2 regions of the Streptomyces sp. NPDC058864 genome follow, and region 2 is predicted to be linked to the other one. Evidence: riboswitches for the same ligand, from Rfam matches in the RefSeq annotation. Region 2 holds a riboswitch; the other holds the start of a gene.
What was found. Region 2 has a riboswitch for glycine ahead of gcvP (aminomethyl-transferring glycine dehydrogenase). Riboswitches for the same ligand answer to the same signal wherever they lie in the genome.
Positions count from the first base shown of each region.

Region 1: it holds a riboswitch for glycine, as region 2 does, so the genes downstream of both, gcvT (glycine cleavage system aminomethyltransferase GcvT) here and gcvP (aminomethyl-transferring glycine dehydrogenase) in region 2, are expected to answer to the same signal.

Region 1 is NZ_JBHYMQ010000010.1:108,849-112,243, forward strand. It holds gene glyA (serine hydroxymethyltransferase) at 1-513, opposite strand, end outside; gene gcvH (glycine cleavage system protein GcvH) at 578-958, opposite strand; gene gcvT (glycine cleavage system aminomethyltransferase GcvT) at 1,043-2,155, opposite strand; glycine riboswitch at 2,334-2,434, opposite strand; gene ACFW3D_RS10915 (AAA family ATPase) at 2,608-3,285, shown strand; gene ACFW3D_RS10920 (hypothetical protein) at 3,320-3,395, opposite strand, start outside.
Region 2 is NZ_JBHYMQ010000098.1:11,721-15,115, forward strand. It holds gene gcvP (aminomethyl-transferring glycine dehydrogenase) at 1-1,464, opposite strand, end outside; glycine riboswitch at 1,504-1,616, opposite strand; glycine riboswitch at 1,621-1,725, opposite strand; gene ACFW3D_RS38885 (PRC-barrel domain-containing protein) at 1,827-2,207, shown strand; gene ACFW3D_RS38890 (DNA polymerase IV) at 2,120-3,395, opposite strand, start outside.

The sequences.
Region 1 (3,395 bases), on a different contig from region 2:
GATCAGCTTCGGGCGGGACTCCTTGGCCAGGCGCTCGACCTCGGCCATGTCGACCTGCCCGGTCTCCGCGTCCACGTGGTACGCGGCCACGTTGTACAGCTTGCCGGAGAAGTTGATCTTCATGCCGTGGGTCAGGTGCCCGCCGTGGGCGAGGTTCAGACCCAGGATCGTGTCGCCGGGGTTCAGCAGCGCGAACATCGCGGCCGCGTTGGCCTGCGCGCCCGAGTGCGGCTGGACGTTGGCGTGCTCGGCGCCGAAGAGCGCCTTGACCCGGTCGATCGCGAGCTGCTCGACCACGTCGACGTGCTCGCAACCGCCGTAGTAGCGGCGGCCGGGGTACCCCTCGGCGTACTTGTTGGTCAGCACCGAGCCCTGGGCCTGGAGCACCGCGACCGGAGCGAAGTTCTCCGAGGCGATCATCTCGAGGGTGGACTGCTGGCGGTGCAGTTCGGCGTCGACGGCGGCGGCGACGTCGGGGTCGAGCTCGTGCAGTGAGCTGTTGAGAAGCGACATCAGGGGGGTCATCCGTCCGGAGGTCGGAGTGGACAGGGCGGAGCGGTCGGGAGGTCCCGAGCGGTCAGGCGCCGGTGAAGGCGGTGTACTCGTCCGCGGAGAGCAGGTCGCCCGGCTCCTCGGAGATCTTCACCTTGAACAGCCAGCCGCCCTCGAAGGCCGCCGAGTTCACCAGCGAGGGGTCGTTGACGACGTCCTCGTTGACCTCGGTGACCTCACCGGAGACCGGGGCGTACAGGTCGCTGACCGACTTGGTCGACTCCAGTTCACCGCAGGTCTCGCCCGCGGCGACCGTGTCGCCGACCGCCGGGAGCTGGACGTAGACGACGTCGCCGAGGGCGTTCGCCGCGTGCTCGGTGATGCCCACCGAGGACACACCGTCCGCGTCGGCGGCCGAGACCCACTCGTGCTCCTTGCTGTACCGCAGCTGCTGGGGGTTGCTCATGGCGTGAATTCTCCTGGATGACGGTATGTGCTGGTGACGGCTGTCTTGACAGGTGGGACGGCTGTGCCGGATGTGAGCGGGAACTCAGCGCTGCCGCTTGTAGAACGGCAGGGCCACCACCTCGTACGGCTCATGCGTACCGCGGATGTCCACGCCCACACCGGAGGCGCCCGGAACGGCGTGCTCGGCGTCCACGTACGCCATGGCGATCGGCTTGCCCAGGGTCGGGGACGGCGCGCCGGAGGTGACCTCGCCGACCACCTCGCCGCCCGCCACCACGGGGTAGCCCGCCCGGGGGACGCGGCGGCCCTCGGCGACCAGGCCGACCAGCTTGCGCGGCGGCGTGGCCTCGGCCTTGGCGGCGGCCGCGGTCAGCGCCTCGCGGCCCACGAAGTCACCCGGCTTGTCGAACTTCACGACCCGGCCGAGCCCGGCGTCGAAGGGGGTGAGCGCGGTGGTCAGCTCATGCCCGTACAGCGGCATGCCCGCCTCCAGGCGCAGCGTGTCGCGGCAGGACAGGCCGCACGGCACCAGGCCGGCGTCCGCGCCCGCCTCGGTCAGCGCCAGCCACAGCTTCTCCGCGTCGGCCGGGGCGACGAAGAGCTCGAAGCCGTCCTCGCCGGTGTAGCCCGTGCGGGCGATCAGCGCGGGGACCCCGGCCACGGTGCCCGGCAGGCCCGCGTAGTACTTCAGCCCGTCCAGGTCGGCGTCGGTGACCGACTTCAGGATGGCGGGGGAGTTCGGGCCCTGGACGGCGATCAGCGCGTAGGCGTCCCGGTCGTCGCGGACCGCCGCGTCGAAGCCGGCGGCGCGCTCGGCCACCGCGTCGAGGACGACCTGGGCGTTGGAGGCGTTGGCGACGACCATGTACTCCTCGTCGCCGAGGCGGTAGACGATCAGGTCGTCGAGGATGCCGCCGTCGGGCGCGCAGATCATCGTGTAGCGGGCACGGCCCACGGCCAGCGCCGAGATGTGGCCGACCAGCGCGTGGTCCAGCGCCTCGCCCGCGGCCGGACCGGTGACCGTGATCTCGCCCATGTGGGACAGGTCGAAGAGACCGGCCCGGGTCCGCACGGCGGTGTGCTCGTCGCGCTCGCTGGCGTACCGCAGCGGCATGTCCCAGCCCGCGAAGTCGGTCATGGTGGCGCCGAGGGCGCGGTGCAGCGCGTCCAGTGCGGTACGGCGGGGTTCACTCATCGGTCGGGCTCCCAAGGCGAGGAAGAGACAGGTAGGGCGATGACGGGGCAGGCCCTCCCCATCTGTCATCGGAACCTGAGAGGTTCACCTGGACCCTCCGGTCGGAGGAGCCTGGCTTGCACCTTGGGTGGGGCGGCACCCCCGTCGCCGGGAGGGCTCGCCCGCTTTTCAGATGTGCCTCGAACGCGCGGTATCTGTGCCTGAGAGATTCAAGGGAGGACTTGCTCCTTCGGCGTCCCGCCCGCCGCAGCGGTGCGGAAGCTCTCCCGCGCGGCCTCGAACGGCCGATATGAGATTGAGGGCGCCATCATTGCACGGGCGCCCGTCGTTGTCGCGATCGCGTCCCGGATGTCCGGGTCCGGTCCCGATCCGGTAGTAACGACGCCGCTTCTCTGGGTAGGCAAAGACACAGGATTTACCATTTCTTGAACGTCGGACCCGGAGGGCGAACTGTGCGGTGGCAGAGTGCGTATGCGACGGCCGGGGGTCCGGCCGTGTCCCGGCCGGTACCGGCGCGGGCCGGGGAGGCGCGCCGCGCGGGCCGCGCCGTGCGGCCGCGACGGCTGCTCGACCTGCGGCGGGGACGCCGGCCCGTGCGCACCCTGCGCTACCCGCCGGGTGACTTCCTGGTCGTCTCCGGACTGCCCGGCGGCGGCAAGAGCACCCTCATGCGGCGCGCGTCGGGCGGGGCCCGCCTGATCGACTCCCAGGACGTGCGGGAACGCTGGCAGGCCCGGGTTCCGCGGCTGCTGCCGTACGCCCTCTACCGTCCCCTGGTGCGGATCGCGCACTACGCCGGTCTGTGGCGGGCGCTGCGTTCGGGCGACAGCGTCGTCCTGCACGACTGCGGCACCCTGCGCTGGGTGCGCGCCTGGGTCGCCCGCGAGGCGCGGCGCCGGGGGCGGGGCATGCACCTGGTGCTGCTGGACGTTCCCGTGCGGACCGCGCTGGACGGTCAGCGCGAACGCGGCCGCGGGGTCTCGGCGTACGCCATGGCCCGGCACCGCGCCGCCTCCCGCCGCCTGCTGACCGAGGCGGAAGCGGGCCGGCTGCCCGGGGCGTGCGCCTCGGTGGTGCTGCTGGACCGCGAAGCGGCCCGGGAGCTCGAGGCCATCGACTTCGACGGCTGAGCGGCCGGGCCGCGTCGCGTGAGGGGCGGTACCGCTACTGGAGCTGCGGATCCACCTGGGCCTCCGGCGCGAGCTGCGCCTCGGGCGGGAGCTGCTCGCCCTGGTCGTTC
Region 2 (3,395 bases):
CGCGGTCTCGGAGCGGTGCTGGTGGAAGACCGGGTGGGTCAGGTAGTCCACCTCGCGGATCAGTCCGGTGGGCAGCGCGTCCTCGGTGGCCGCGTCCAGGGCCTCGACGTCACCGGTGACACCGAAGGCGCCCCAGACCGCGTCGAGGTCGGCGCGGCCGGTGGTCTCGTCGCAGGCGATGCCGACCAGGTCGGCGTCGGCCTGGCGCAGGTTGACCCCGGCCTCGCGGGCGGCGGCCACGACCTCGGCGGCCCGGCCGGGCACGCGGGCGGTGACGGTGTCGAAGAAGGCGCCGGTGGTCACCTCGACGCCGCCGGCGCGCAGGCCCTCGGCGAGGACCGCGGCGTAGCGGTGGGTGCGGCGGGCGATCTGGGCCAGGCCGTCGGGGCCGTGGTAGACCGCGTACATGCCGGCCATGACGGCCAGCAGCACCTGCGCGGTGCAGATGTTGCTGGTGGCCTTCTCGCGGCGGATGTGCTGCTCGCGGGTCTGCAGCGCCAGGCGGTAGGCCTTGTTGCCGTCGGCGTCGACGGAGACGCCGACCAGGCGGCCCGGCAGGCTGCGGGCGTAGGTGTCGCGGACGGCCATGTAACCGGCGTGCGGACCGCCGAAGCCCATGGGAACGCCGAAGCGCTGGGTGGTGCCGACCGCGATGTCGGCGCCGAGCTCGCCCGGGGAGGTGAGCACGGTCAGGGCCAGCAGGTCGGCGGCGACGGTGACGACGGCACCGAGCCCGTGGGCCTGCTCGACGACCGGCTTGAGGTCGCGCACGGCGCCCGAGGCGCCCGGGTACTGCAGCAGCACGCCGAAGACCCCGCGCTCGGCGATCTCCGCGGGGATGCCCTCACTGAGGTCGGCGACGACGACCTCGACACCGGTGGGCTCGGCACGGGTCTCGATCACGGCGACGGTCTGCGGGAAGGCGTCGGCGTCGATCAGGAAGACGCCGTCCTTGACCTTGCCGACGCGGCGGGCCAGGGCCATCGCCTCGGCGGCGGCCGTGCCCTCGTCGAGCAGCGAGGCACCGGAGGTGGGCAGCCCGGTCAGGTCGGCGACGACCGTCTGGAAGTTCAGCAGGGCCTCCAGGCGGCCCTGGGAGATCTCCGGCTGGTACGGCGTGTACGCCGTGTACCAGGCGGGGTTCTCCATGACGTTGCGCAGGATGACCGGCGGGGTGAAGGTGCCGTGGTAGCCGAGGCCGATCATGGGCCGCAGCACCTGGTTGCGGTCGGCGAGCGAGCGCAGTTCGGCGAGGACCTCGGGCTCGGTGCGGGCACCGGACAGGCCGAGCGCCTCGGCGCTCTTGATGGTGTCCGGGACGGCGGCGGCGGTCAGCTCGTCCAGCGAGCCGTAGCCGACCTGCGCGAGCATCTTGGCCTGCGCGCCGGCGTCGGGCCCGATGTGGCGCTGCTCGAAGGGGATGCCGCGCTCCAGCTCGGAGAGTGGGATGCGGTTGGCGGTCATCTGCGGAGGCCTCCTGGTCTGGCGCGACACGGCCTCCCCCTCTGTCATCTGAACCTGAGAGCTTCACCGCCCCGCACGTGCCGGGGCGGCTTTCACCGTCGGTGAGGAAGGGGCCGCGCACGGGGTGTGCCGCCCTTTCCTGCTTTCCAGAGTGACCTCGCCCATGCGGTACGGATGCCTGAGAGATTCCGGGGAGGGTTTGCTCCTTCGGCGCCCGGCGGGCGGTTCCCCGCGTCGCCAGGACTCTCCCGCAAGGGGTCAGCAGCCGCTGTCAGCGTACCAGCGCGCTCCGGTACCGGGTCATGTGACAGCCGCCACCTTTCGTGCCTAAATAGGATTAATCGCGACCAGTTGGAGGGACCGTGCAGACCGGGATCGATCCGCGCAGCCTCATCGGACGCAGGGCCTTCGACCGCAACGGGATGAAGATCGGCACGGTGGACGAGGTGTACCTCGACGACGCCACCGGGGAGCCCGAGTGGGCGGCGGTGCGCACCGGTCTCTTCAGCCGGGACGCGTTCGTGCCGCTGGAACCGAGCGAGTTCACGGGGGAAGAGCTGCGCGTCCCGTTCGACAAGGCACTGATCAAGGACGCCCCGGACTTCGGCGTGGGCCGGCACCTCTCGCCCGAGCAGGAGCTCCAGCTCTACCACCACTACGGCATGAGCGGGCCCTCGCTCTCCGGCCCGGTGCCGGAGCCCCCGCCGGACCGCGACTTCGGCACGCTCGCCGGCGACAGCTGACGCGGCGGCCCCGGCGGGCCCGGTAACACCAGCGGGAGCGGCTCGGACGGCTCCAGCTCCGGGTCGGTCAACGCGAAGGTGCGCACCCGCCCCGGCACGGCCGAGCCGGGCTCCTCGAAGCGGACGGTGACCCTCCCGACCCCGCTGCCCTGCACCCACCCGGCGCCGTACTCGGTGTGCCGTACGTCCTGGCCCGGCACCCAGCGCCGCTCCGCCGGCCCCGGTTCCCGGATCTCCTCCCCGGACCGCTCCGGTGCCGCCTCGGACGGGCCGGGCTCCTCGCCTGCCGCCTCCCCCTCCCGCTCCGCCGCCTGGGCGAACAGGTCCTCCTGCGTGAAGTCGGCCAGCCCCGCGACACCGACGCCGAGCAACCGGACGCCGCCCGTGATGTCGACGGCCTCCAGCAGCCGCGCCGCGGTCTCCCGAACGACCGCCAGGTCGTCGGTCGGGGCCCGCAGCGTCTCCGAACGGGTCAGCGTCGTGAAGTCGTACCGCCGCACCTTCAGCACCACCGTGCGGCCCGAACGGCCCGCCGAGCGCAGTCTGCGCACGCAGCGGTCGGCCAGCCGGTCCACCTCGAGCCGGACCCGCACCCGGTCGGTGAGGTCGACGTCGAAGGTGTCCTCGACCGAGACCGACTTGCTCTCGCGGTCGGCGACCACGGGCCGCTCGTCGACCCCCAGGGCCATCCCGTGCACATGGGCGCCGTGCGCCTTGCCGAGCAGCCGTACCAGCTCGGCCTCCCCCGCCTCCACCACCTCGCCGACCGTGAGGATGCCCGCCCGCCGCAGGTGCTCGGCCGTGGCGGGCCCCACGCCGGGCAGCGCGCGCACCTGCATGGGGGCCAGCAGCTCACGTTCGGTACCCGGCTCGATGACCACCAGCCCGTCCGGCTTGGCCTGCTCCGAGGCGATCTTGGCGAGCAGCTTGGAGCCCGCGAGTCCCACCGAGCCGGTGAGCCCCGTCACCGCTCGGATGTCCGCCCGCAGCCGCTGCCCCACCGCGCGCGGGTCGTCACCGATGCCGCCCGCCTCCAGGTCGACGAAGGCCTCGTCCAGACTGAGCGGTTCGACCAGCGGCGACAGCCGCGACAGCAGCTCCATGACGACGTCGCTGATCTGCCGGTACACGGCGAAGCGCGGCACCAGGTAGGCGGCGTTCGGGCACAGCCGGCGGGCGTGCGCCATC